4 linked regions of the Thermochromatium tepidum ATCC 43061 genome follow. The protein of the gene in region 2 interacts with the protein of the main gene of each other region in a pairwise test. Links are inferred from orthologs where the notes say so. Each region holds a gene or a part of one and is shown on either strand. Other genes may lie near its edges. The genes, in order: pnp, E6P07_RS07140, rlmN and rne.

Region 1 (5,159 bases), 630 kb from region 2 along the record:
GACCAAACGGCCTGAACGACGACGAGGATCGCGCCGAGCCCCAGGGCTGCCGCCCCCAGCCAAACCCAGGGCCAGACCAGACGCCGGTCGTTGTCGCCCTGCATGCCTCCTCAGCGCACCTGACGCCACCAGTGGTCGACGATCCCATTGACGTCCAAATCATCTGGACCCCGCATCCAGCTCTGCGAGAAGGGCGCGTCAGCGCTCGCCGGCGGCGGATCGGGTGGATCGACCTGGATGCGCGTGGGCAGCTGCAGGGCATCACCCACGGCCAAGACCTCGCCCCGACGCAGCGAGGCGAGCCGGTCGGCCAGATTCTTGGCCCCCTCGGGCAGCAGCCGGCGCACATATTCTTGGTCGTCGGCGTTGGAGATGCGCAGACAGAGATAGTTGCCGCATTGGGCCAACACGGTCTCCGAGAGCTCGGTCGGACGCTGGCTGACGATACAGAGCGTGACGCCATATTTGCGTCCCTCTTTGGCGATCCGTTCCATCGCGCGTCTGGTCCCAACGAAGCGGGTGTCGGACTCGCGCGGGATGTATTGATGTGCCTCCTCGCAGACCAACACCAGCGGAAACTCGTGCCGACGCGGATTCCAGTAATTGAATTCATAGGCGAGCCGACCGATCTGCGCCGAGATAACCGGGCGTAGATCGACAGGCACGGGGCTGAGATCGATCACGGTCACCTGACGCTTGGGCTCGCCCAACCCGACGAAGTCGCGCAGTAACCCCTCCAGACTGGCCGAACTACGGTGCTTGCGCGGGTGCATGAAGAAGTCGTAGCGCCCGTCGTTGTAGAGCGCAAGGAAGCGCACCAAAAAGTCATCGAAGGCCCCGAACAGTGGCCCCTTGACCTTACCGAATTCGAGCTTTTCCTCATTGGCCTTCTTGAAGCGCTGATAGAGCTCGTCGATCGGAAAGTAGACCGGCGAGTCGACCGAGAGCCGATCGATCCCGGCGTGCTGGTTGGACTGCTTGCGCAGGGCATAGAGGGTCTCGCGCAGAAAGGCGATCTGGACCGAGGCATTGGCATCCGAGCGGTCGATGAAGAGATCGACCAGTTCCGCATAGGTCAGCAGCCAATAGGGGATCTCCAATTCGCGCGCGTCGAGATAGCGTGCCGTGCCGGGCGGAAAGATGCCCTCAGTCGCGCCATCGGAACCCTTCCAGCTGTATTCGCCGTGCAGGTCGAGCAGGATGAGGTGCGAATGCGGCATGGTCTTGACCACGCGCTGCATCAGACTGGAGAGCGTCCAGGATTTACCCGATCCCGACTGACCGAGGATGGCCAGGTGGCGCCCGAACAGGGCCGTTGGCTCTAGGCTGGCCTTGAGCGCAGAACGCACCGACAGCCGCCCCAGTTCTAGCGCGACCTGGGTCGGACGTGCCAGCAGCACCGCCAGACGCGCAGTGGGAATCAGGTGCACGCTCGCGCCGAGCACCGGATAGCGGCTCACGCCGGGCTCGAGCCGATCCTTGCTGTTGATCTCACCAAGCGCGGTCAGCTCTAGCCGCCGCTCGCGCACCCTGACCTGGCGTGGGCTCGTATTGGCCTCGCCCTGGACGGTGCGGGTGCCGACGACCTCTTCATGGCAGCGGGTGATCTCGGCGAGGATGTGTCCGGCGCGATCCCGGACCTCCACTAGACTGCCCAACTGGCCGATCGGGAGCGTTTCGTCTTCCAGTGTCTTGGTCGCGGGGAAGCCATCCTCGACGGGCAAGAGCGTGGCGATCAGGCGTCCGGCTTGGATGTCGATGACGCGGCCGATGAGCGTTGGATCTGGCGTGGACATTGGCGACTGGACTCCAGGTGATTTGGGCTGACCGATTATCGCGCGCTTGATGTCGACAAGTCTCGCTCGACAGACGATTCACACCGGTGTTGGACTTGAAAAATTAGAATATTCTTATATTATTAGAATAGAGTAAATTGCTAGCCTTTCAGGAGTCGTATCATGGACATTCTTGGAGTCTTCGCCCTGATTGCCGTCCTGGTCGGTGGTGTACAGACCGCAATTCTGACGTCGCCCGACGACCACTCGATGACAGGCCAGGCGCGCACGCCAACCACCGAGGTCAGAACCCAGCCGACGGAGCCTAGTCAGGCAGTGGAACCTTTGAACGGCTGACACGATCGGTTCGTTCACGTATCCCAGGGTTTCAGTGCGTTGTCCGGATTGCTATCCTTCGCCCGGCTAAACGCACTGGATCCCCTGATGACAAGTCCCGATTCGACCATCCGCTTCACCGTCTCGCTCCCCAAGACGCTGCTCGACGAGCTCGATCAGCGTGTAGTCAATAGGGGCTATGCCTCGCGCTCCGAGTTGGTGCGCGATCTGATCCGGGAACGGATCGTCGAGGAGACCTGGGAGCGCGGTGACGCCGAGGTCGCTGGGGTGCTGACCATCGTCTACGACCACCATCAACGAGAGCTGACCCGGCAGATCCTAGACATCCAGCACCATCAGTACGTCCATGTGATCGCCACGACCCATGTCCATCTGGATCATCACAACTGTCTAGAGACCATCATCCTCCGCGGGATGCCGGCTGAGATCGAACGGCTCAGTCTGGAGATCGGCGGACTCCGCGGCGTGCGCTTTGCTGAATTGACGCGCACATCCAAGGTCGAGCATTAATTAAACCGCGCATGAGGACCGATACGCGGTTTGGGTCACTCGATTCGGCGAACTGAGGCCACCCCTTATTCGCCCGGCTCGACCGCCTTCATACTCAGCCGGATGCGGCCCTGCTTGTCGACCTCCAGCACCTTGACGCGCACCAGGTCGCCTTCCTTGAGCTTGTCGCTGACGGACTGCACCCGCTCCTCGCAGATCTGCGAGATGTGAACCAGGCCATCACGTCCGGGCAGGATGGTGACGAAGGCGCCGAAATCCATCAAACGCGCGACCCGGCCCTCGTAGACCTTGCCCACCTCGACATCTGCAGTGATGAGCTGGATGCGACGCTTGGCCTCCTCGCCGGCGGACTTGACCACGGAAAAGATCTTGACCACGCCATCGTCATTGATGTCGATGGTGGCGCCCGTCTCCTCGGTGATGGCCCGGATGACCGACCCGCCCTTGCCGATGACGTCACGGATCTTCTCGGGATGGATCTTGAACTCGATGATGCGCGGGGCATGTTCGGACATCTCGGGCCGGTGGGAGGGCATCACCTTGTTCATCTCGGCGAGGATATGCAGGCGTGCCTCCTTCGCCTGTGCGAGCGCGATCTCCATGATCTCCTTGGTGATCCCCTCGATCTTGATGTCCATCTGGAGCGCATTGATGCCCTCAGCCGTCCCCGCAACCTTGAAGTCCATGTCGCCCAGGTGGTCTTCGTCGCCCATGATGTCGGTGAGGACGGCAAAGCGCTCGCCTTCCTTGATCAGACCCATAGCCACACCCGCAACCGGTGCCTTGATCGGCACACCAGCATCCATCAGGGCCAGACTGGTTCCGCAGACGCTGGCCATCGAGCTGGACCCATTGGACTCGGTGATCTCCGAGACCACGCGCACCGAATAGGGGAACTCCTCGATGCTCGGCATCACCGCCAGCACCCCGCGCTTGGCCAGACGCCCATGACCGATCTCACGGCGCTTGGGACTGCCGACCCGCCCGATCTCGCCGACACAGAAAGGCGGGAAGTTGTAGTGCAGCATGAAGTGCTCGCGCCGCTCGCCCTCCAGTGCATCGATGATCTGCGAATCGCGCTCGGTGCCGAGGGTGGTGATGACCATCGCCTGGGTCTCGCCGCGCGTGAACAATGCCGAGCCATGGGTGCGTGGTAGGACACCGGTCCGGATGCTGATCGGACGCACGGTCTTGGTGTCGCGTCCATCGATGCGCGGGTTGCCGGCCAGGATCGACTCGCGCACCGTGCTCGACTCCAGCGCCTCGATGGCGGCCCTGACCTGGGCCTCGGTCCAGGCCGGGGCCTCGCCGCTGCATAGTTGCTCGACAATGGCGGCGCGTGCACTGTCGAGGGCGGCATAACGCGCCTGCTTTTCCTTGATGCGATAGGCAGCGGCGATCGACTCGCCGCCGACCGCGCGAACCTGCTCGGTCAGCGCCAGATCGATGACGTGCGGCGTCCAGTCCATTGGTGGCTTGCCAGCCTCGGCGGCCAGCTCGCGGATGGCCTGGATCGCGACCTGCATCTGCTCATGCCCGAACAGCACCGCGCCAAGCATGACCTCCTCAGACAGCCCGCGTGCCTCGGACTCGACCATGAGCACGGCTTTATCCGTCCCGGCCACCACTAGATCCAGGTCCGAGTCCGGTCCGAGTCCGATCACGGATGGGTTGAGGATATATTCACCGTTCTTGTAACCGACGCGCGCGGCGCCGATCGGACCCTTGAAGGGTACGCCGGAGAGCATCAGCGCCGCTGAGGCACCAAGCATGGCCGGTACCTCGGGATTGACCGCCGGGTTCAGCGACTTGACGGTCGCGATGATCTGCACCTCGTTGCAGAAACCCTCGGCGAACAATGGGCGGATCGGACGGTCGATCAGACGCGCGGTCAGGATCTCACCCTCGCTCGGACGGCCCTCGCGCCGGAAAAAGCCGCCGGGGATGCGCCCGGCGGCATAGGTCTTTTCCTGATACTCGACCGTCAGGGGCAGGAAGTCGCGCTCCGCGCCCGGACGCTTGTCGACCACGACCGTCACGAGGACCACGGTGTCGTCCATGTTGACCATGACGGCACCATCGGCCTGGCGCGCGACCTCGCCGGTTTCCAGCCTGACGGTCTGTTTGCCGAATTGGAACTCTTTAACGATAGGGGTGGGAATCACGGATAAATCCTCTGGATGTTTGGCTTGGGGTGTTTGGGCCGCCAGCGCAACCCCGGACACTCCAAACCCTCGGCTCGGGCCGGTGCGATATGGAGCCGGCGGCGCGTGGTGTTGTCGGCCCCCGGCACGTCTTGCTTGAGGCACCGGAAGCGGACGAACGAACGACCGGCGCCCGACCACCCGTTCACCGGGGCCGTGATGCAGAGATCAGCAAGGCAGAGATTAACGACGCAGACCTAGGCGCGCGATCAGGTCACGATAGCGATCCAGGTCCTTGCGCTTGAGATAGTCGAGCAGTTTACGCCGTGCGTTGACCATGCGCACCAGGCCACGGCGCGAGTGATGATCATGG
Region 2 (7,551 bases):
ACCGTGGTCCACATCAATGCCGGTATCGCTGGTCTGATGGCTGCGCTCGTACTCGGTCCACGCAAGGGCTATCCGGGAACCGCCATGCCGCCGCACAACCTGGGTCTGACCGTGATGGGGGCCTCGATGCTCTGGATCGGCTGGTTTGGCTTCAATGCGGGTTCGGAACTCGCTGCCGACGGCACCGCCGGCATGGCGCTGACGGTCACCCAACTGGCCACGGCCACGGCAGCCCTGACCTGGATGTTCGCCGAGTGGATCAATCACGGTAAACCCTCGGTGTTGGGTATCGCCACCGGGGCGGTCGCCGGGCTGGTCGCCATCACCCCGGCCTCGGGTACCGCCGGCCCCATGGGGGCGATCGCCATCGGCTGTGCCGGTGCTTTCTTAGCCTTCATCGCCTCAACCAAGCTCAAGCGCAAACTTGGCTACGACGACTCGCTCGACGTCTGGGGCGTGCATGGCGTGGCCGGTATCGTCGGCGCCATCCTGACCGGTGTCTTCGCCTCCCCGCTCCTGGGCGGCTCGGGTTTGGCCGAAGGCATCGAGACCATGGGGGCCCAGGTGCTGATCCAGATCGTCTCGGTCCTGGCGACCCTGGTTTATGGCGGCGTGCTCAGTTTGCTGATCCTGCTGACAGTGAAGTCCACCCTGGGTCTGCGCGTCACCGAGGAAGAGGAGACCATGGGCCTGGATCTGTCACAGCACGACGAGCGCGGCTACATCCTCTAATCGGCGCCCAAGGGCGGTCGGCGCTATCCGTCCACACTCCCGAGATCGGGGTGCCTTCATCATGCCTCGACTGTTGTTGTGATTTTGGGGCCATTCGGCCCCATTCTTTTGTCCATCAGAGCCATGTAAGCCAGTGCCTGCTTCATCGCCCTTGTTCGCGCGCAACCAATCGATCAAGATCGGGACTTACCACAAGGAGCACAGTTTGACCATGCCGGTTTAGAATACGGACGTCGCTATCCATCAGCGCCCCGACCATGTCAACACTCGACGGTGACGCCATCCAACCGATATCCGAACTGAAGCCTGTGGATCTATGGCCGGCGCTGCATCGACGGCTCCAGAAACTCAGTCCCGACTCCGTCAATGGTCCGGATCTCCAAACTCAACTTGCTCGGCTCGAAAGCACGCTGACCCAAGCCCTGGCGGAACATCCCGATGACAGTCTGTTCGTACTCGTACAGATGCTTCATGATCCACGCCATGGTTATAGTGTCTCTCATGCACTGCTAGCGGCTGTGACCTGTCAGCTGGTGGGTCCGCCCGCCGGCATCCAGGGCGAACGACTCCAGGCGCTGACTCGGGCCGCGCTGACGATGAATATCGCGATGCGTGCCTTGCAGGATCAGCTCACGGCTCAGGTCCGGCCCCCGGATGTCGAGCAACGCCGCGCGATCGAGCAACACCCGATCGAGGGTGCCAAGAGCCTGCGTCGGCTGGGGGTGAGCGACGAGACCTGGCTGTCTCTGGTCGAAGAGCATCATGAGACCCCGGATGGCCGTGGCTATCCGCGGGGCAAGCCAGTGCGCGATTCGCTGCAGCATCTGCTGCGCATGAGCGACCTGTTCGTGGCCCGCATCAGCCCGCGCCGGAGCCGACGAGCCCTGGCGCCCAATGCGGCGGTGCGCAATCTCTATCTGGAGACGCGCGACTACGCCGGCGAACTCGGCGCCATCTTTGCTAAGCAAGTCGGCATGTATCCACCCGGAACCTATGTACGGCTCCAGAGCGGCGAGACAGCGGTCGTTATCCGGCGTGGAGAGCGCGTCAACTTTCCATTGACTGTCGCCATCGCCGATCCGATCGGCGTCCCGCTGAGCCCGCCTCAGGTCCGAGATACCCAGCTACCCGGGCTGGGCATCAAGCGCTACGTGGATCCGGAAGAGGTGCGCGTGCGCATCGACCTGAGGCGATTGTTGGAGCGACTCTAGCCCTTGGCCTTTCTTAATCTTAAAGAGTCGCGACTAGCCGGCGCGCGCCAGGGCGATTGCCGGTTCTGGAGCGGGCGCAGCGGCCAGCGACTCGGGATAGGCGTCGGTCCAACGCAGCACTTCCAGCCGCCCGTCGTGATGCTCGACCAACGCAGTACAGCTCTCGACCCAGTCGCCACAGTTGCAGTAGGTCACACCGGCGATCTGGCGCATCTCGGCATGATGGATATGGCCGCAGATCATACCGTCCAGGCCGCGCTGTTTGGCCTCGGTGGCCACGGCGTGCTCATAGTTGCCGATATAGCTGACGGCGTCCTTGACCCGATGCTTGAGATAGCCGGCCAGCGACCAGTATTTGAGTCCGAAGAGGGCGCGCACCCGGCTGATGAAGCCGTTGAGCGCCAGTAGCCGGTCATAGGCGTGCGAACCGAGCCGCGCGAGCCACAGGCTGTGCTGAACGACGCGATCAAACTTGTCGCCATGCAGCACCAGGAACCTACGCCCGTCGGCGGTCGTATGCACCACTTCATCACACACCCGCACGTCGCCGAATCGGACATCGAGATGTTCGCGGAAAAGCGCATCGTGGTTACCCGGGATATAGATGACCTCGGTTCCGGTACGCACCTTCTCCAGCACCGTGCGCACCACCTGATTATGCGCGTCTGGCCAGTAGAGACCGCCCTTCATCGCCCAGAGATCGACGATGTCGCCGACCAGATAGAGCTGCTTGCAGTGAGTTGACCGCAGGAAATCAAGCAGAAACCGCGCCTGACAGCCGCGAAAGCCCAGATGCAGGTCCGAGATGAAGATGCTGCGATATTTGAGTGGCTGCATACGCTTGACGTCCGACATCGCCTAATCCGACTCCGGTGAAACGATAGGCACGATATGTTCGTCAAGATTGATGACCAAAGCGTTGAGGCTTGGTGAAGATGCGGTTAAATCGTCCAACCCAAGCGGTTCCCGTATACTGTGGGCTTTGCCCGCGAGGGTGTTTTTCCTGAGATCTGGAGTGAGACGATGGCGCACGGCGCAATCAAAAAGGTGGTCCTGGCCTATTCCGGCGGACTAGATACCTCGGTCATCCTGAGATGGCTGCAAGAAGAGTACGGTTGTGAGGTGGTGACCTTCACCGCCGACATCGGTCAGGGCGAGGAGCTGGAACCGGCGCGCGCCAAGGCCCAGGCCGCCGGGGTCAAGGAGATCTATATCGACGATCTCTGCGAAGAGTTCGTCAGCGACTTCGTCTTCCCGATGTTTCGCGCCAATGCCCTCTATGAGGGCGAGTATCTGCTCGGCACCTCGATCGCCCGGCCACTGATTGCCAAGCGTCTGATCGAGATCGCCGCCGAGACCGGCGCCGATGCCATCGCCCATGGCGCGACCGGCAAGGGCAACGATCAGGTCCGCTTCGAGCTGACCGCCTATGCCTTAAACCCCGACATCAAGATCATCGCCCCCTGGCGCGAATGGGATCTGCTCTCGCGCGACAAGCTCATGGCCTATGCCGAGCGCCACGGCATCGCGGTCGAGATGAAGCGCGATGGCACCAAGTCACCCTACTCGATGGACGCCAACCTGCTGCATATCTCCTATGAGGGCTATGAGCTGGAGGATCCCTGGGTCGAGCCCAGCCCAGAGATGTGGCGGTGGACGGTGGCACCCGAGCAGGCACCTGACCATCCGACCACGATCGAGATCGGTTTTGAACACGGCGACCCAGTGGCCATCGATGGCCGGCGTCTGAGCCCGGCGAAACTCCTGGCCGAGCTCAACCGGATCGGTGGGGCCAATGGCATCGGGCGCACCGACATCGTCGAGAACCGCTATGTCGGCATGAAGTCGCGCGGCTGCTATGAGACCCCCGGCGGCACCATCCTGCTCAAGGCCCATCGCGCCATCGAGTCGCTCACGCTCGACCGCGAGGCGGCCCACCTCAAAGACGAGCTGATGCCGCGCTATGCCAGCCTGGTCTACAACGGCTATTGGTTCTCGCCTGAGCGCCAGATGCTCCAGGCCGCCATCGACGAGACCCAAAAGGTCGTCAACGGCGAGGTGCGGCTCAAGCTCTACAAGGGCAATGTCATAGTCGTGGGTCGCAAATCGGAGAGCAACAGTCTGTTCGATGCCGCGATCGCAACCTTCGAGGAGGATGCTGGCGCCTACAATCAGGGCGACGCCACTGGCTTCATCCGTCTGAACGCACTGCGGCTGCGTGTGGCCGCGCGCAAGCGAGGTTGACGCAGAAATAATCCATCCGGGACTCCTATCCCGGATGGATGTTCAGCTTAAATCGCTCGCAACCCAGATACCGATGCCTGTGCCGGAAGGCTGACCACCGGATGGGCGTCGGCGTTTCAGAAGATGACCTCTCGATTTTCAAGCCGCACGGCTCGGACACATCGCCGGCCGGCTCGATCGGGCCTGGAACAGATTCGCTGTGGACCAAAGGGACTCAGCACAGGAGTCATCGCTGTTTCCCCGTTGTTCGGATCAGCGTGTTTCGTGCGTCGTCGTAGTGGTGGCCGCTGGCAGCTCGGACGGCGCCTCGCCGCGCGCCCTGAGCTCGTCGAATGGATCCGGGCCGCGGCGCTCGTATCCCGCCTCCTTGAGCCGGCGCAGATAATCGTACCAAAGCGGTTGCCAGGCGCGACCCAGCTTGTAGAGATAGGCCCAATCGTATAGACCCGAATTGTGCCCATCATCGAAATGGATCTTGACCGCATAGCGTCCGATCGGCTCTAGATCACGGATATTGACCCCCTCCTTGCCGACCTGGAGCCTGGCCGTCGCTGGCGAATGGCCACGCACCTCGGCCGAGGGTGAATAGACGCGCAGATACTCGCACGGCAGTCGGAAACGCGCACCGTCCTCGAAGAGGATCTCCAGCACGCGCGATTGTTGACGCAGATTGAGTTCGATCGGGAGGATGTGTTGTTCCATGGACTTGGAACCTCGGTGGCTGTTTGGCTGTGGATCGCTCACATGGGGGCAAGCGAACGAGGTCCCTAGGCGGACGTGTTGGATTCAATCAAGACGGCTTGCAACCTCGGCACCAGCGTCAAAGCCCCATCGAACGCCGCAAACGTGGGACAGCGCCTTTGGCGGTCGGGCGGTTGCCCCGGATCTTGCCCCTACTCTTTTTGCGATGTCAATGGACGTTGTGAGACGTTACGGAACCAATAGACAAGAAAAAACCCGCACTTAGGCGGGCTTCGGGATGTCTTGAAACGGCTTGAGACGGGTATTTGGAGGCTGAGCCCGGAATCGAACCGAGGTCCACGGCTTTGCAGGCCGCTGCATAACCACTCTGCCACTCAGCCTTGAGAGCTGGGCATTGTAATCACAAAGCGCCCAGCTGTCACCTCTATCGCGCGGGATTTCACACCTCATCCGCCGCTTTGGTGATATGTTTTCATCCCCATGAACACACACTTCTCTGAGTTTCTCCTTCCCGACGCGCTCATGCGCGGTCTGGCCGACGCAGGCTATACGACACCGACCCCAGTCCAGGCCCAGGTGATCCCGCTGGCGATGGAGGGCTTAGATTTGCTGGTCTCAGCGGCCACGGGCTCCGGCAAGACGGCGGCCTTTCTGCTGCCGATCATGCAACGCTTCATCGAAGGGCCGCGCCATGATGGCGGCACCCGCGCCCTGATCCTAGTGCCAACCCGCGAGCTGGCACGTCAGATCCATGACCATTTCATGCGTTTGGGCCGCTATACGCGCCTGACCTGCGGCGTCATCACCGGTGGCGCGTCCAAGGCCCATCAGATCGCGACCCTGCGCAAGGATCCCGAGATCCTGGTGGCCACCCCGGGGCGTCTGCTTGAATTTCTGGAGACGGGACAGGCGGATCTGAGCGACCTGGAGTTCCTGGTGCTCGACGAGGCCGACCGGATGCTCGACATGGGCCTCGCCGGCGACGTGCTGGCGATCATCCGCTACAGCCGTCCCGAGCGCCAGTCACTCCTGTTCTCGGCGACGCTCAAGCAGCGCGGTCTGAATCGGATCATCGCGCATCTGCTTCGTGATCCGCGGCGGGTCGATATCGATCCGATCCGCCAACAGCACCCGGACATCGCGCATTGGCTGTTTCTGAGCGACGGACTAGAACACAAGCAACAGCAGCTTCTGTGGTTGCTGCGTCACGAAACCTATGACAAGGCCCTGATCTTCACCAACACCCGCGAGGGGGCCGTGGCGCTAGGCAACTTCCTTCAAGGCCAACAGCAGCGGGTCGCCGTGCTGCACGGCGAACTCGATCAACGCGAGCGCAATCGCGTCATGGGGCTGTGGCATAGCGGGCGTGTGAATACGCTCATCGCAACCGATCTGGCCGCACGCGGACTCGATGTGCCGGGTGTGCAGCGGGTATTCAATTTTGACTTGCCGCGCCGGGGCGATGACTATCTGCATCGTACCGGACGTACCGGACGCGCAGGCGAGACCGGCGTGGCTATCTCGCTGGTCGGTCCACCTGAATGGAACCGGATGGAGAGCATCACGCGCTATCTCAACCTAACCTTCGAGCTGCGCGAGATCCCGGGACTCAAGGCCAACTTCAAAGGGCCGGTGAAGCGCAAAAAACCGACTAAACCGGCGAAGACACGCAATAAGTGCACATCTAGGGCCTTGGTCGGGGCGAAACAGCGCAAGAAGGAACGTCTACGCGACCGCAAGAACATCGGCAAGCGGCGTGTGCCGTCGAGTGTCAAGGCGCAGGAGGCGGGTCATGCGCCTCTGACGAGGCACTTACGCGAGGATGCCAAGTCGGGCAAGGATTGATCCGCGTCAAGAGGGTGCGACCCTCCGCGGGCCATGCCCTTTCAGCCAAACTCGACCGTCTCACCCACACCTAGCACAAGCTGTCGATCGGCACGTCCCTGATTGACCGCGATCTCGATCAGACCCAGGGCGTTCTCGTACCAAAACGCCTGTCCCGGCTCGACCTCGTAGAAGGTACGGGCGCGGGGCAACGGCTGTCCGTGGATCCGCAACACGGCCTGGTCAGCAAGACTGGACGCACGCACGCCCGTCATCAGATTGCCGAAATGGTCGATATAGACAATGGCCGGGCACTCGTCTGGCCAGTCGGCGCCGACCATGTCGGCCGGTGCCAGTGGAGCCAATTGCAGGTCCTTGCCCAGCACCAGCCGCGCGGCAGACGGTGCAAACCAGTCGCGCCCATGGAAGCTTGCCGACATCCGCTCCGGCTGCCAGCCGATGCGCCACACCGCCCCATCGCCGGCACGTCGCACCACAAGCGCCAGTAGACCATTGTCCGGCCCGATTAGCCAGTGACCCTCGACCCGAACCAGCAATCCAGCGCGCGCACTTCCGACCCCAGGATCGACGACACAGAGTAAAAGCGAGTTAGGCGGCAGATCGCGTAGCAGTGCTGGGAGCAGGTAGGCCGCGAGATCCGGTCTGAAGGGTGGCAGATCCTGCATGAGCCCCATACAGGGAATACCGGGCAATAGCGAATGCAGACGCGCCTGTATCTGACCGACATAGAGATCCGTGCCAAAATCTGTGGCGAGCAGAATACGTTCGATAGCAGGCTGAGCAGACATGAATCGGGTCTTGCTGGATCCAAGCCAGA
Region 3 (7,181 bases), 280 kb from region 2 along the record:
ACTCGATCTGCTTGTCGGCGGCATTGAGCATCAGTTGCTCAAAGGCGGCAGACGCCTCGCCCGCGGTGCGCTCCTGGTGCTCGATCCACAGCCGCCAACCCCAGATGGTGGCTAGACCGATGACCGCACCGACGATGACCGAAAGGCCATTGTCCTTCCACCAGGCCTTGATCGCCTCGACCTTTTCCTCATCGGTTTCGTAGCTCACGACAGTCTCCATCAATTGGTTTTAAAGCGTCTCGGCGAGGAAGGAGGCCACATCCGCGTAACTGAGCTCGCGTTGTTCGGATGTGCCGCGCAGATCCTTCACGCCGATGACGCCGCGTTCCAGTTCTTCATCGCCCAGGATCAGTGCGAAGCGTGCCCCACTCTTGTCGGCCTTCTTGAACTGGCTCTTGAAGCTGCCGCCGCCGCAGTTTGACTGAAGACGCAGCCTGGGCAAGGCATCGCGCAGTCGTTCCGCCAGTGCGGGCGCGGCCGCCTCGGCCCGTTCACCGACGGCGACCAGATAGGCGTCAAGGCGCCGCTCGGCAGCAAATCCAGATTGCTCCAGGATCTCGACCAGCCGCTCTAATCCCAGGGCAAAGCCGACCGCTGGGGTCGGACGCCCGCCGAGCTGTTCGACCAGCCCGTCATAGCGCCCGCCGGCACACACCGTCCCCTGGGTACCGAGATCCGCGGTGATCCATTCGAAGACGGTGCGATTGTAGTAGTCCAGTCCACGTACTAGACGCGGGTTGATCCGATAGGCGATACCGGCAGCGTCGAGTCCGGCACACAGACGCTCGAAGTGGGCGCGTGTCTCCTCGCCCAGGACGTCTATGAGGCTGGGGGCGTCAGTCAGCAATCGCTGGGTCTCCGGGTGCTTGGAATCCAGGATCCGCAGCGGATTGGTGGTCAGGCGCCGCCGGCTGTCGGGGTCGAGCCGATCGGCGCGTGACGCGAGATAATCCAAGAGACGCTCGCGATAGACCTGACGCTCGGCGCTATCACCCAGGGTGTTGATCTCCAGCCGCAAGCCATCGAGCCCCAGACGCCGCCACAACCGCGCGGTAAGCAAGATGATTTCGATGTCGATGTCGGGTCCGGTCAGCCCAAAGGACTCCACGCCGATCTGATGGAACTGCCGATAGCGTCCGCGCTGTGGGCGCTCGTAGCGGAACATGGGCCCCTGGTACCAGAGCCGTTGCGGCTGCGTCAGCAGTCCGTGCTCGATGGCGGCGCGCACGCAGCCTGCCGTTCCCTCCGGGCGCAGACTGAGGCTGTCGCCATGGCGGTCGGCGAAGCTGTACATCTCCTTCTCGACGATGTCGGTCACTTCGCCGATGGAGCGCTTGAACAATTCGGTTACCTCGACCAGGGGGGTGCGGATCTCGCTGTAGCCATAGCCGGCCAGCACCTCGCGCGCGGTCTGCTCGACATGCTGCCAGACAGCGATGCGCTCTGGCAGGATGTCATGCATCCCACGGATGGCTTGGATGTATTTGCTCATGGATGGGGGTGTAAGTCGGGGTCGGTCGGAATTCGGCCAAGGGGATCATTCCATTGAACTTGGGTCGAGCGAGAAGCGGGCGACATTGCCCTTGGTTCGCCCCTTGAGGTCAAAGGGACGACCGCCGACCGTCAATCGGGTCGCGGCAGTATTGCCGATGACGAACTTATAGGGTGGCTGGCCATCCAGCACGTGCCGATCCCCCCGGCGCATCTCTCCATTGAGGACCACGCGCCCGTTGGCCCCACGCACATCGACCCAGGAGGTTCCGGTGAATTCGAGAACGACCTCGGTGGAAGTTGGCACGGGGGCGGGTGCCTGCGGCACGGATTCGGCCCGAGTTTCCGTGTCCAAGGTCGCGTCTTCGTCTTCGGGCGTGCCCTGGGCACCCGTCAGCGAGCTGGCGGCGACGAGTGTCTCCGTGGGTGCCTGGAGGGGGGGCGCGGCGGGTCCGGTTGGGGTCATGCCGGTGGGTGTGTGGGATTGAGCGCCGCGTAGCGGGATGCTCTCGGGAGGCGCCGTGATCGTCGTCCCCGGGCCGGCGGCAGAGGTCGGCGTCACGGCATTCATCGCCGCGGTTGCATTGGGCGTCGTCGAAGACGCCGTGGGGGCGGCGACCGCACTCGCGCTCGCTGTACCCTCGCCCTTGGGCGATAGTGCGAGTGTCTCAGATTGCAGCGCAGCATCGCGTTGTCCGCGCAGCCAAAGCGTGCTCACCCCAGCGACGAGACCAATCAGCAGCACCACGCTCACCCAAACCCAACGGTTGCCTCTGGACGAATGCGCGGAATTGCTCGGGACGCTCGGCGCCTGACCCAGGCTGCCTTCACGCGCCGGCACCATGGCGCGATAGGCTGCGACAAGGGGCGTTGAATCGGTCCCCAGTAGTCTGGCGTAGTTCTTGATGTAACCGATGACGAACACGGGTGCTGGCAGACGCTCGTATTGATCGCCCTCGATCGCCTCCACCACGTGGCGTTGAAGGTGGAGTTGGGCCGCGACCCGCTCGATGTCGAGCTTACGCGACTCCCGCAGTGCCCGCAGTCGGCGACCCGGGGTGTCGTTTGGATCCAGCATCTTGGGATCGTCTGACGGCGTGGTGTTGATCGATGGAGTCATGGCGTGATCAATGGTCGGTATCACTTGAATTGGACGGTTTGTCGAACTGGCCGGCGACGAGTGCCAAGCTCGGCCCGGTCGTTCTTAATCCTAACTAATGTGTCGTCTAGGGGACGCGACCCGGCTTCGTCGAGTCGGAGAAGCTCTTGTTTAATACATCCTGATAGAAGGCAGCACGCTTGCGATTGCCGAGCGCGCGTTCGGCCTCGAGACCGACCTGGAGCGCAATGCGCGAGACGGCGGGTGTGCGAACCGTCTCTGGCTTGAAATAGCGGTCGATGTAGTCCTTGGCGGCCTTGGCATCGCCGCGCTTCATTTTCAGCTCGGCGAGCTTGGCCAGCGGGGCACCAAAGTTGGGGTTCGCTTGGATGGCCGCGCGGTAATAGTCCTCGGCCTTGGTCGTGTCGCCCGCCTCGACGGCGCAGTTGCCGGCGTTGGTCAGGGCGATCCAGGGCGTGGCATAGACGGGATTAGCGGCGGCCTTGACGAACTGTGCATCGGCTTCAGTGTAGCGGCGCTGATTGCACAGGAAGGAGCCATAGGCATTGAGCACATCCGGATTGTTCGGGGCAAGTCGTGTGGCGTACTCATAGTGTTTGGCGGCCTCGTCGGTTTGCTTTAGCTGTTCGAACAGGAAGGCCAGCCAGACGTGTGCCGGCGCATATTTGGAATCGGTCTTGACGGCCTGCTGGGCGCGGCGCAGGGCAACCTCGGTCTGGCCCAGTCGTTGGTATTCCTTGGCCAGATCGACATAGAGCTTGGCCGGACTATCATCTTGGGTCAGGCCCAGTTCCTCGTCGCCTGTCTTCAGGGACGACTTGCCGCCACAGGACGACAGCGCCAGGCAGAGACCAAAGACCATGGAGTGTCTTGGATCGATGCGCTTTGTATTCATCGCGCCTCCAGCCTTTCCTTGAACTCGATTCGGACGCGCCCGCACCGTCCGGTGCGATCCCGAACGCGCCCGACCAGTTGGCCGCAGGCGGCGGCGATCTCGTCGCCGCGGGTCTTACGTGTCATGGCAAAGAGGCCGGAGCGCACGAGACGTGCGCGGAAGGTCTCGACCCGCTCTGGCGGCGAGGTGCCGAAATCGCTGCCGGCGAATGGGTTGAAGGGAATCAGATTGACCTTGGACGGCACGCCTTCGAGCAGACGGATGAGCTGTTTGGCGTGCGTCGGGCTGTCGTTGATGCCGTCGAGCATCACATATTCCCAGGTGATCTTGCGCCGCTTATCGCCTGCGACATAGTGTTTGCAAGCAGGGATCAGCTCAGCGAGTGGATACTTGCGGTTGATCGGCACCAGCACGTCGCGCAGGGCATCGTTCGGTGCATGCAACGAGACGGCCAGCGAGACGTCGCTGACCTCGCGCAGCCGGTAGATGTTGGGTACGATGCCCGAGGTGCTCAGGGTCACACGCTGCTTGGCCAGCATATAGGCCAGATCGTCCTGCATGATGTCCATGGCCCTGACCACGGGCTCGAAGTTGGCCAGCGGCTCGCCCATGCCCATCATGACCACGTTGGTTGGCGCGACGCCGAGCCGCCGCGTGGCCTGCCAAACCTGACCGATGATCTCGGCAACGCTCAGGTTGCGGTTGAAGCCCTGGCGCGCGGTGGCGCAGAAGGCGCACTCGAGCGCGCAACCGACCTGAGAAGACACGCACAGGGTGCGGCGCTTGCCCTCAGGGATGAACACGGTCTCGATCCGCTGTCCGTCGTCCAGTTCCAGCACCCACTTGACGGTGCCGTCGGCGGACGGGTGGGTCTCAAGGATGCGCGGCAGCCGGATCTCGACCGTATCGCGCAGGGCTAAGCGCAGGCGCTTGGGTAGATCGGTCATGGCGTCGAAGTCGACGACGCCATGCTTGTGCATCCACTTGAAGAGATTGCGGCCATGGAACGCCTTAAAACCGAGCGCCGTCACCAGCGACTCGCAACCTGCGAGGTCGAGGTCAAGCGGATTGGGTCTGGCCGAGGTGGCGCTCATGGCGGTCCTGATCGTCTCGATCAGCGGGTACGGGGGCAGACGCCCTCGGGGAAGAAGAAGGCGATCTCGACGGCGGCGTTCTCCGGCGAGTCCGAACCGTGCACGGCGTTCTCGGTGAAGGAGTCGGCGAAGTCGGCGCGGATGGTACCGGGCGCGGCCTGGGCCGGGTTGGTGGCACCCATGATCTTGCGGTTCTTGGCCACGGCATCCTCACCTTCCAGCACCTGGACCATCACAGGGCCGGAGATCATGAAGTCAACCAGTTCGTCGAAAAAGGGCTTGCCCTGATGGATGGCATAGAAGGCGCTGGCCTGCTCACGGCTCATGTGCAGCATGCGCGCGGCGACGATCTTGAGTCCGGCGGCCTCAAAACGGCTGAGGATGGCGCCGATGGCGTCCTTGGCGACGGCGTTCGGCTTGATGATGGAAAGGGTGCGCTCAATAGCCATGCGGGCTCCTAACGAAATGGGGCGGCGTTTGGTAACGAGGGTTTTGGAGTTGGAATTCGACGCGAATTAGAACGCTGTCGAGAGGCGGCTGGTTCGGTCCGAACGTGGACGGTCCGATGGATTCCAGCGGCATCTGTGTTCGTTGACATCCTCCCAGGCCAGAAGGCCGGAGATTCCTACGGCGCTTTAAGGCGCGGCATTGCGCCACACCTTAAAGTCGCTTCGATGGGTTCCTGGACCGAGTGCGCAACCGCTGCTCGTCTCTCCACAGGCGTGACTTCCGGCGTGCCCCGCCGTCGGTCGCCTTGGGTATCGGCGACAACATGATTGTAGGACGGCTGCGCCGTCCGCGCGATCCTTCCCTGACCTTCAGGCCGAGGCTTGTCGCGCACCGGGTCAATCCACTAAGTCTAATGGTAGCGGTCTGGTCGGGCAATGGCGCGATGCTGGGATCTCGGCCCAAGTGTCGTCGGGTCGCCCTGGCTACAGGTGTCACCCGGCGATGGTGCGATCTCCTGATATACAGGATACAGGTAGAGATTTGAATGAGCCGATACGATGTTTTCAATGGCGATGCCGATGGACTCTGTGCCCTGCATCAATTAAGGCTGATCGAGCCGATCGAGAGCCGACTCATAACCGGCCCCAAGCGCGAGATCGATCTGCTGGCCCGCGTTCCTGTGGATCAGGCCGAGTCTGTGACCGTGCTCGACATCGCGATGGAGAAGAATGCCGCGGCACTGTGCGCCCTGCTGGAGGCCGGCGTGCCTGTCACTTATTTCGATCATCATTTTCCAGGCGAGATTCCAAGGCATCCGGGGTTGAGTGCCTATCTGGACATGCGGCCCGAGACCTGTACCAGTCTGCTGGTCGATGCCTTTCTCGCTGGACGGGCGCGCGCCTGGGCCGTGGTCGGAGCCTTCGGCGACAACCTCGATCATGTGGCGCGCCAGGTCGCCGAATCGCTGGGGCTGGATGCGCCCGAGATCGAGTGTCTACGCGAACTGGGGATCTGTCTCAACTACAATGGTTACGGTCTCAGTATCGAGGATCTGCACCTTGCGCCGGATGCACTCTATCGGTGCCTCCAGCCTTACGCGAATCCGTTGGACTTTATCAACGAAGAGACTGCCTTTGCGCGACTGTGTGATGGATATGCCGACGACATGGCGCGCGCGCGTGCCCTCAGGCCCGAGTACGAGGACGCCAAGCACCGTCTCGTGATTCTGCCGGACGCCTCCTGGGCACGGCGCGCGAGCGGCACCTATGCCAACGAATTGGCTTGGGCGGCACCCGAGAAGGCGCATGCCATCCTCACGCGCCTGAGCACAGGTGGCTTTCTGATCAGTGTCCGCGCCCCGGTGGCGCGTCCTCGGGGTGCCGACCAGCTCTGCCGTCGCTTCCCGACCGGAGGCGGGCGCGCGGGCGCAGCCGGTATCAATCATCTGCCCGAGGCCGATTACGACGCCTTTTTGGAGGCATTCCGCACGGCCTTCGCCTGAGTGAGGCTCCGATATTCGCGCTTTGCAATCACTGGAAAGGCCCTGTGACGGCAGGATATGATTTCAATTTTTTACCCGGCTTGGATCTCTCATGCTTGACATCAATCCGATCGCCCATCAAATCGCTGATCTTAAGGGACGCGTCGAGTCCCTCAGGGGGTATCTTTGACTACGCCGAACGCAGGGATCGGCTGACCGAGGTCCTGCGCGAGCTGGAGGATCCCAACATTTGGAACGATCCGGCCCGCGCCCAGGCACTCGGACGCGAGCGCGCGGCGCTGGAGGCCGTGGTGCTCAGGCTCGACGAGCTGAACGGCGCGCTGGCCGACGCCGACGACCTGCTCGCGCTCGCCGCCGAGGAGTCCGACGAGGCGACGCTTGAATCTCTGGTCGCCGATCTCAAGAACTATGAATCGCGCGTGTCTGAACTCGAGTTTCGGCGCATGTTCTCTGGCGAGATGGATGCTTGCAATGCCTTTCTCGACATCCAGGCCGGCTCGGGTGGCACCGAGGCCCAGGATTGGGCGGAGATGCTGCTTCGCATGTATCTGCGCTGGGGTGAGCGACGCGGCTTCAAGACCGAGCTGATGGAGGTCTCGGCGGGCGAGGTCGCCGGTATCAAGTCGGCGA
Region 4 (8,013 bases), 500 kb from region 2 along the record:
AGACCGGCATGTCCTTGCCGGGATGGTCCTTCCGGTATTTTTCCTTCAGACGCCGGATCTCGTCGTTGATGTAGCCGGCCTGGACCGGGCTACCGCCCGGGCTGTTGATGCGCAGGATGATGCCCTTGACATGCTTGGACTCGAAGGCGGCGCGCAAGGCAGTGATGACGCGATCGGCGCTGGCGTCTGAATCGGCGGCAATGATGCCATTGATCTCGATCAGTGCCGTGTGATCCTCCCCGACCTTGACCGCCTCGGACAGCCCCTGACTGTTGACCGCGACCAGCACGCCGAACAGATAGACCAGGATCAGCAGCTTAAACAGGGTCGACCAGCGTCGCCGCTTGCGCTGGTCATCCAGATACTCGGCCACGAGCCGGTTGATCAGGACGCGCTCCCAGTCCGGTCGCTCGGGTGCCGGCATGGGTTCGCGGTGTTGCTTCCAAAATTTCCAGCTCATGACGATCCTCGGGGTACAGTGGAGACAGCGGAAGTCAGTCGGCCCGCCTGGCGCTCAGCCAGTCGCGGATCGCCCAGAGTGAATCGAGACAGGCGAGCGGACCGCAAGCCATCAGCCGCCCTGGATCATGGACGCCATAACAGACCGCCAGCGAGCGTGCCCCGGCATTGTTGGCCATCTGTAGGTCGTATTCGGTATCACCGATCATGAGCGTCTTTTCAGCACTGACCCCGAGCTCGGCCATGAGCTCCAGCAACATCTGGGGATGCGGCTTGGAGAAGGTCTCGTCCGCCGTGCGTGTGGCATGGAAGACAGCCTCCAGACCAGTCTCGGCGAGTGACTTGTTCAGACCCGCGCGGCTCTTGCCCGTGGCCACCGCCAGTCGATAGCCCTGTTCGGCCATCCAGGCGAGCGTCTCGCGCGCGCCCGGGAAGAGCTCCGAGGGATGCTGGTCGTCGCCCAGGAAGTGAAGACGGTATTGCAACGCCACCTGGGCGCGCAATCCCGCATCCCCTGCGGGAAGCAGACGCGCCATCGCCTCGTCCAGCCCAAGTCCGATGACGTCGCGCGCGGTCTCGGTCATGGGTTCGGGCAGTCCCAGATCCCGGAAGGCCGCCTGGATACAGGTGACGATCCGCGCCTCGGAATCCATCAGGGTTCCATCCCAGTCGAAAACGATCAGTTCAAAGTCCAAGTCTCAGCTCTCCAGGACACCGAGCACCTGTTGCAATTCAGCCGGCAGTGGGCACTCCAGACGCAGCGGACGAACCCTATACTCGAGCTTGAAACTCAGCGCCGAGGCATGGAGGAACAACCGGTTTAGTCCATAGCCCTTGAGCCAGTGGTTGGCCGCCGGGTCGCCATATTTGTCGTCGCCGGCCAGCGGTGTGCCGAGATGGGCGGCATGGACACGGATCTGATGGGTACGCCCAGTGAGAAGCCCCGCCTCGACCAGGGTCAGGATCCGTCCGTCGAACGCAAAGCGCTTGAGACGCCGAAAGCGGGTGCGCGCCTCCTTGCCCTCGCGCAGGTCGACCCGCACCAGACGCTCGCCGCTGCTCAGCACGTTCTTCTTGAGCGGCGCCTCGACCAACAACTCCGCGCGCGGCAGCTCGCCCAGGATCAGGGCCAGGTAACGCTTGTCCATGCGACCCTCGCGGATCAGGGCATGGAGCTCGCGCAGCGCACTCCGCCGTTTGCAGACGACCAGACAGCCCGAGGTGTCGCGGTCGAGCCGATGCACCAGCTCGAGCTCCCGTCCGGGACGCAGCTGACGCAGCGATTCGATCAGACCATAGCTCAGACCGCTGCCACCATGCACCGCCAGCCCCGAGGGCTTGTCGATCACCAGCAGACGCTCGTCTTCATGGATGATCGCCGCCTCCAGCCGCGCCAACTGAGACGCGGTCAATCGCGCGGGCAATGCAGACTCACCGAGCCGGATCGGCGGGATGCGCACCACATCCCCGGCGTTCAAGCGATACTCGGCCTTGATCCGCCCCTTGTTGACACGCACCTCGCCGCGCCTGAGCAGGCGATAGAGATGACTGCGCGGCACACCCTTGAGGACGCGCAACAGAAAATTGTCGATCCGCTGACCCTCGGACTGGTCATCGATCCGGAGATATTGTGGCGCTTTCGCCGCATCCCCACCTTGAAGGGACGAGAGCGGATGATCGGCGATGCCTGAGTTCATCGTGGAGGCTGAAATTTTCAATCTGGGTTTGAACCTGAACGTTTGGCTCAATTGCTGCTAAATAGGGTTCACTGCTACCATTGACGCCTTGCGCTGGCCAAGTGAAACACGGAATTTTTCCGGAGCGGCAAGTGCATCCAGGGGGTTTGCGCCCAACGCCCATTACAAGGGCGCCAGTCCGACCCACGGACCCAAGACCGGTATCCGACACCCGACCAGGCCACCTCGGGGCCGCCGTGCATGAAGCCTGCTTGGCAACGTCGAGCAAGGTCGAATTCTACACCCAGCGCCCTTCCCGAGTCGCCCGATGAGGACGCCAGCCGTGCCGGTGTCACCTCCGCCGCTCCGAAGCAGGTGGTCTATCGATCTAGACCGCCCGAATAGACGTGGGGCCTCAAGTGGCCCTGCATAACGATGGTTCATAAGCGCGTGCCCGTTCCAGCCCGACACGAGGTCGTCGACTGAACGGACTGTGCCGACGCCGTGCTCGCACCACTCGAGCGTCAAATGGCGACGCGCCGATCCGCCCGCTTGGGTTTGCAATCAAAACCCTGGGGCGCGGCGCCCAACCACGGGTCACGCGCACTGGTGCGCAGGATAGGAACAACATGAAACGCATGCTCATCAACGCAACTCAGCCGGAAGAGTTGCGCGTGGCCACTGTCGACGGGCAGTTGCTCTATAACCTCGATATCGAATCGCCAGGACGCGAACAGAAAAAGGCCAATATCTACAAAGGTATCATCACCCGTGTCGAACCTAGCCTAGAGGCCGCCTTCGTCGACTATGGCGCCGAGCGCCACGGCTTCTTGCCCCTCAAAGAGATCGCGCGCTCTTATTTCGAGCCAAACAGCATCAAGCCCGGCGCGCGCGTCAACATCAAGGAATCGATCAAGGAGGGCCGCGAGGTCATGGTCCAGATCGACAAGGAGGAGCGCGGCAACAAGGGTGCGGCGCTGACCACCTTCATCTCGCTCGCCGGGCGCTATCTGGTGCTGATGCCCAACAACCCGCGCGCCGGCGGCGTATCGCGACGCATCGAGGGTCAGGAGCGCACCGAGCTGCGGGATGCCATGAGCCAGCTTAAGATCCCGGAGGACATGGGGCTGATCGTGCGCACCGCCGGGGTCGGCAAGAGCGTCGAGGAGCTGCAATGGGATCTCGACTATCTGCTTCAACTCTGGCAGGCCATCGTCCACTCCAGCGAGAGCCGCAAGGCGCCGTTCCTCATCTATCAGGAGAGCGACGTCATCATCCGCTCGATCCGCGACTATCTGCGTGCCGACATCGGCGAGATCGTGATCGACGACCGCGCCGTCTATGAGCGCGCCGAGAACTTCATCCGGCAGGTGATGCCGCAGAACCTCAAAAAACTGCGGCTCTATCAGGATGAGGTACCGCTCTTTACGCGCTACCAGATCGAGAGCCAGATCGAGTCGGCCTTCCAGCGCGAGGTACGCCTGCCCTCAGGTGGATCGATCGTCATCGACCACACCGAGGCCCTGACCGCGATCGACATCAACTCGGCGCGTGCCACCAAGGGCGCCGATATCGAGGAGACCGCGCTCAACACCAATCTCGAGGCCGCCGACGAGATCGCGCGCCAGCTGCGTCTGCGCGACCTCGGCGGGCTGTTCGTCATCGACTTCATCGATATGGGGCCGCCAAAGAACCAGCGCGCAGTCGAGGAGCGGTTACGCGAGGCGCTCAAGCAGGACCGCGCCCGGGTACAGATGGCACGCATCTCGCGCTTCGGTCTGCTGGAGATGTCGCGCCAGCGCCTGCGCCCCTCGCTCGGCGAGTCGAGCCAGCAGGTCTGCCCGCGCTGTAAGGGCCAGGGGACCATTCGCAGTGTCGAATCGCTTGCGCTCTCGATCCTGCGCCTCCTCGAGGAGGAGGCCATGAAAGACAGCACCGAGCGGCTCCAGGCCCAGCTCCCGGTGAGCGTCGCGACCTTCCTGCTCAACGAGAAGCGGCGCGCCATCCTCGACATCGAGCAGCGCCATGAGGTCGAGATCCTGCTCATCCCCAACGAGCACCTCCAGACCCCCGACTACAAGATCGAGCGCATCCGCACCCAGGACCTCGCCAAGGGACTCCCCGAGGAACAGCCGAGCTACGCGATGAAGACGGCCCCCGAGCCGAGCGCATCCGTGCCGCCCTATGCCAAGCTCGGCGGCCAGCCCGCGCGCAGCGAGGAGCCGGCAGTCAAGCTGATCGCCCCGAGCACGCCCGCGCCGCGGCAGACCGAGCGTCCATACCCGAGTCCACCGACCGAGGTCAGTCGCAAAGAGACCGAGCGCACCGAATCCGAGAGCCTGCTCAAGCGGATCTGGACCGGGCTCTTTGTCTCGCGCACCAACGAGACGGGTCACACCCAGCCTCAGCCCGCCGACAAGCGCGCCGAGGCCGATGGGCGATCCAGCACCGCCCCCCAGCCGCCGGCGGTATCCAGGCTGGACGAGCGTGCGATAAGCGCTAGCGGCGTCCTCGGCGAGGATTCGGAGAGCACCCGCAACGAGCCGCGACGCAACCCATCACAGTCGATGGAGGATCCGCTCCAGCCGCGAGGGGATGCAGACAACGAGGGCGGCGACGCCGCGGGTGCGCGCGAAGACCGGCGCCGTAATGGCACGCGTGGACGTGGGCGACGCAGCTTCACTCCAAACACCAGCGGAACGCGCCCCGATGAGTCGCGCGGCGCCAATGGCAATACTCCAGCGCGCCCGTTACGTCAGGAGCGGACCCTCGAGTCGAGCGATATGTCGGGTGATCTGGCCGCGATAACCAAACCACCTGAGACGCGGCCCGCCGTGCCTGAGTCGAGTGACGCGGGCGAGCACTGGCCCATCGACCCGACCGAGACCGATACGGAGAGGGCTCAATCCAGCACTGAGACCGAGACAGCCGCGCCCAGCGCCGAGCGTCCACGTTCATCGCGTCGGCGTCGCGGCGGACGCAACCGGCGCCGCCCCGCGACGCTGCGCGCAAACGACAAGGCGCAGGAAGGCAATGCGGCGAGCGCCGAGCACTCGACCAGCGGTGAGATGACGCAACCGTATATCGAGCCCCAGGAGGCACCAGGGGAGGCGTCCAGCCACTGCCCAGACGCCGATTCGGCCAACCCACCCGAGGCCAAGCGTACAGAAGCGACGACACCTGCCGCGCCATCCCAATTCCAGACGCCGGTCGAACGTCCCTTGCTTGCAGCGCCGCCCGTGAACGCGATCGCCCCCGAAGCGACCACGCCACCACAGCGCGCAGACGGCATGTCCATCGAGGTCGCGGCGGAGCGCCGTGCCGAGTCGGACCCGATGGACCAGGACACCTGAGACGATTCGGCGTCTCACCAAGACCCGCGCTGCCATCCGATCGCCCCAGCGGATCCAATGACGCCTTGACCTTGGATTCGCAACGCGATTGGATGGCGTGCTTCGTGCAAAACACGAGGAGCCGTCGATGTTGTCACTCCTGCTCGCCACTCTGAAACGCTTCGCCGCGATCGCCTGGCGGGCCTATGTCCCCGCGCCCGGCCAGCCCCATCCGAGTCGCAAGCGCCGGCTGGTCATGACGCTGTTCCTGCCGCTGTTTGCCCTGGTCCAGGGGCTGCACTGGCTGGGTCTGCTGCTCGACGAGCTCCTCTTTCCCGGCTACCGCCGCGTCCAGATCCGCGAACCACTGTTCGTGCTCGGGGTCCCGCGCAGTGGGACCACCTATCTGCATCAGGTACTGGCCCAGGACGCGCGCTACACCACCTTCCACGCCTGGGAGTGTCTGTTCGCCCTCTCGATCAGCGCGCGCTATGTCTGGTTGGGGCTGGCGCGCCTCGACGCCCTGCTCGGACGCCCGGGTGCGCGTCTGATCGGCTGGCTGGAGCGACACGCCTTCAGCGGCCTGGATGCGGTCCATCCGATGCGGCTCGATACGCCAGAAGAGGACTATTTCGCCCTGATGCCGGCGCTGGCCTGCTTCATCCTGGTCCTGCCGCTGGCGCACGCCGAGTCCATCTGGCACCTGGGCACCTTCGACCGCGACCTGCCAGAGCCTGAGCGTCGTCGGCTGCTGGCCTTCTATCGTGGCTGTCTGCAACGCCATCTCTATGTCCATGGCCCCGACAAACGGCTGCTGTCGAAGAACGCCGCCTTTGCACCCCTGGCCGGGAGTCTGGTCGCCGAATTCCCCGATGCCCGCTTCATCCTCTGTCTGCGCGAACCCGAGCGCACCCTGCCTTCGCAGCTAAGTTCGATCCAGTCCGGGTTGGCCCTGTTTGACAGTCTCTCGGTGGCCCCGGATCTGCCCGAGCGTCTGAGCGCCCAACTCGGGTTTTACTACCGGCATCTGGAGCAGGTCTTCGCTGCCCTGCCCGAGTCGCGCTGCGCCTGGGTGACGATGCAGACGCTCAATAGCGACCTGGGCACCACCCTGGAGCGCGTCCATGCCCAGTTGGGTCTGGAGCTGAGCGACGACTTCCGTCGCATCCTGAGGCTCGAGACCGAACGTTCCAGGCGTTATCGCAGCGGCCACGACTACCGGCCCGAGCACTTCGGGCCAAACATCCAACACATCGTCGCCGAACTCGGCGCACTCTATGTCCGTCTTGCCGCACGGGCCATCCAAGCCCCGGAACCCAGCCTGGAACCCGACGCCACATGCTGACCGGATCCGAACCCGACACGACGCCCGTGGATGAGGCCTCGGCCGTGGGTCTGCGGGTCGCCATCCTGTCCGACGCGGCACCCGAGCGCAATGGCGTTGGGGCCTACTACCGCGATCTGGCCGACCATCTGCGCGCGGCCGGGGCCCGGGTGGCCCTGATTGCACCGCGTCATCACAATGGGCGCTGGCATGGTGGTCTATCGTTGCCACTACCGGGCGATCCGACCCAGCGCATCCTGGTGCCATCGCGGGCCTTCATCCGCCGGCGACTGGAACGGCTTGCCCCCACGGTGATCGTGGTGCCGACGCCCGGCCCCTACGGACTGTTCGGGCTGCATCTGGCGCGCCGGCTTGGGGTCGAGCTCGTGGTGGGCTTCCATACGCACTTCGAGGCGCTGACCGATCTGTTTCCGCACTGGGGGCTGGGCAGGCGCTTGGCCAACGCCTATCTGCGCGCCTGTCATCGACACCTGTTCGAGCACGGGCGGGTGGTGCTGGCCAATTCCGAGTCGATGCTGGAGGTCGCACGCGCGATCGGCGCCCAGCGGCTGGAACTGATGGCCACACCCATCCCCAAACGCTTCCTCGATCGCACGCCGACCCCGCTGCGTCCTAGGGTCGAGCGCGTGCTCTTTGCCGGACGTCTGGCACCAGAAAAGAACCTTGAGGCGATCGTCGCGGCGGCGCGCGCGCTGCCGGACCTGGAATTTCTGATCGCGGGCGATGGCCCGCTCAAGGGCTGGCTCGAGGCGCAGGCCGCTGGGCTCCCGAATCTGCGGCTCATCGGCTGGGTGCGACGGGAACGGATCCTGGATCTGATCGATAGCGTCGAGGCGCTGATCCTGCCGTCTCGGATCGAATCCTTCGGCACCATCGCCCTCGAGGCCATGGCCCGGGCGCGCCCAGTGCTGGTCTCCCCGGCCTGTGGTATCCGGAGCTGGGAGCAGCTCAGTCAGGGGCTGTTCGTGATCGAAGAGGGCGAATCCCTGTCGGCGGCCCTGGAACGACTGTGCGACCTGTCGCCCGAGGTCCGCGAACAACGGGCCCAGCAGGCCCGGGCGGCGGCGGCCGCATTGAACGCGAGCAACCTGCGTCACTGGATCCGCATGCTCGCTCCGGAATCCGAATGATGGATGTGCCTGCGGCGATCCGTACCCTAGTCTCGGTACATGACGTCATGCCCGCCACCCTGACGCGCGTG

The links.
Region 1: the proteins of E6P07_RS07140 (region 2) and pnp interact in binary tests that used the Escherichia coli proteins (3 or more experiments, as listed by UniProt). The link is inferred for Thermochromatium tepidum ATCC 43061 from one-to-one orthologs.
Region 3: the proteins of E6P07_RS07140 (region 2) and rlmN interact in binary tests that used the Escherichia coli proteins (3 or more experiments, as listed by UniProt). The link is inferred for Thermochromatium tepidum ATCC 43061 from one-to-one orthologs.
Region 4: the proteins of E6P07_RS07140 (region 2) and rne interact in binary tests that used the Escherichia coli proteins (3 or more experiments, as listed by UniProt). The link is inferred for Thermochromatium tepidum ATCC 43061 from one-to-one orthologs.

Annotation. Positions count from the first base shown.
Region 1 is NZ_CP039268.1:944,956-950,114, reverse strand. What follows is about bases 2,257-5,159. They hold pnp (polyribonucleotide nucleotidyltransferase), read right to left. Parts: upstream 4,805-5,159; coding sequence 2,708-4,804; downstream 2,257-2,707. Other genes in these bases: rpsO (30S ribosomal protein S15), read right to left, coding at 5,030-5,159; nikR (nickel-responsive transcriptional regulator NikR), read left to right, coding at 2,257-2,642. Outside these bases: E6P07_RS04415 (hypothetical protein), read right to left, coding at 1-104; E6P07_RS04410 (ATP-binding protein), read right to left, coding at 111-1,796; E6P07_RS04405 (hypothetical protein), read left to right, coding at 1,959-2,132; more of nikR, read left to right, coding at 2,220-2,256. UniProt on the Escherichia coli protein: Involved in mRNA degradation. Catalyzes the phosphorolysis of single-stranded polyribonucleotides processively in the 3'- to 5'-direction. Also involved, along with RNase II, in tRNA processing.
Region 2 is NZ_CP039268.1:1,569,482-1,577,032, forward strand. Bases 4,703-7,551 are described here. They hold E6P07_RS07140 (DEAD/DEAH box helicase), read left to right. Parts: upstream 4,703-5,369; coding sequence 5,370-6,734; downstream 6,735-7,551. Other genes in these bases: E6P07_RS07130 (gamma-butyrobetaine hydroxylase family protein), read right to left, coding at 4,703-4,889; E6P07_RS07145 (SAM hydrolase/SAM-dependent halogenase family protein), read right to left, coding at 6,776-7,522. Also shown: E6P07_RS07110 (ammonium transporter), read left to right, coding at 1-732; E6P07_RS07115 (HD-GYP domain-containing protein), read left to right, coding at 990-1,943; E6P07_RS07120 (UDP-2,3-diacylglucosamine diphosphatase), read right to left, coding at 1,977-2,798; E6P07_RS07125 (argininosuccinate synthase), read left to right, coding at 2,967-4,187; more of E6P07_RS07130, read right to left, coding at 4,440-4,702. UniProt on the Escherichia coli protein: DEAD-box RNA helicase involved in the assembly of the 50S ribosomal subunit at low temperature. Exhibits RNA-stimulated ATP hydrolysis and RNA unwinding activity. Acts before DeaD.
Region 3 is NZ_CP039268.1:1,289,231-1,296,411, forward strand. The notes cover bases 2,552-5,430. They hold rlmN (dual-specificity RNA methyltransferase RlmN), read right to left. Parts: upstream 4,601-5,430; coding sequence 3,503-4,600; downstream 2,552-3,502. Other genes in these bases: E6P07_RS05900 (RodZ domain-containing protein), read right to left, coding at 2,552-2,611; pilW (type IV pilus biogenesis/stability protein PilW), read right to left, coding at 2,718-3,506; ndk (nucleoside-diphosphate kinase), read right to left, coding at 4,621-5,049. In the rest of the region: E6P07_RS05890 (YfgM family protein), read right to left, coding at 1-208; hisS (histidine--tRNA ligase), read right to left, coding at 230-1,492; more of E6P07_RS05900, read right to left, coding at 1,538-2,551; E6P07_RS05920 (acetyltransferase), read left to right, coding at 5,595-6,551.
Region 4 is NZ_CP039268.1:1,067,414-1,075,426, reverse strand. What follows is about bases 2,378-5,688. They hold rne (ribonuclease E), read left to right. Parts: upstream 2,378-2,764; coding sequence 2,765-5,488; downstream 5,489-5,688. Other genes in these bases: E6P07_RS04950 (sulfotransferase), read left to right, coding at 5,616-5,688. Also shown: E6P07_RS04970 (S49 family peptidase), read right to left, coding at 1-460; E6P07_RS04965 (HAD-IIIA family hydrolase), read right to left, coding at 495-1,154; E6P07_RS04960 (RluA family pseudouridine synthase), read right to left, coding at 1,158-2,156; more of E6P07_RS04950, read left to right, coding at 5,689-6,812; E6P07_RS04945 (glycosyltransferase), read left to right, coding at 6,806-7,942; E6P07_RS04940 (DUF2334 domain-containing protein), read left to right, coding at 7,942-8,013. UniProt on the Escherichia coli protein: Endoribonuclease that plays a central role in RNA processing and decay. Required for the maturation of 5S and 16S rRNAs and the majority of tRNAs. Also involved in the degradation of most mRNAs.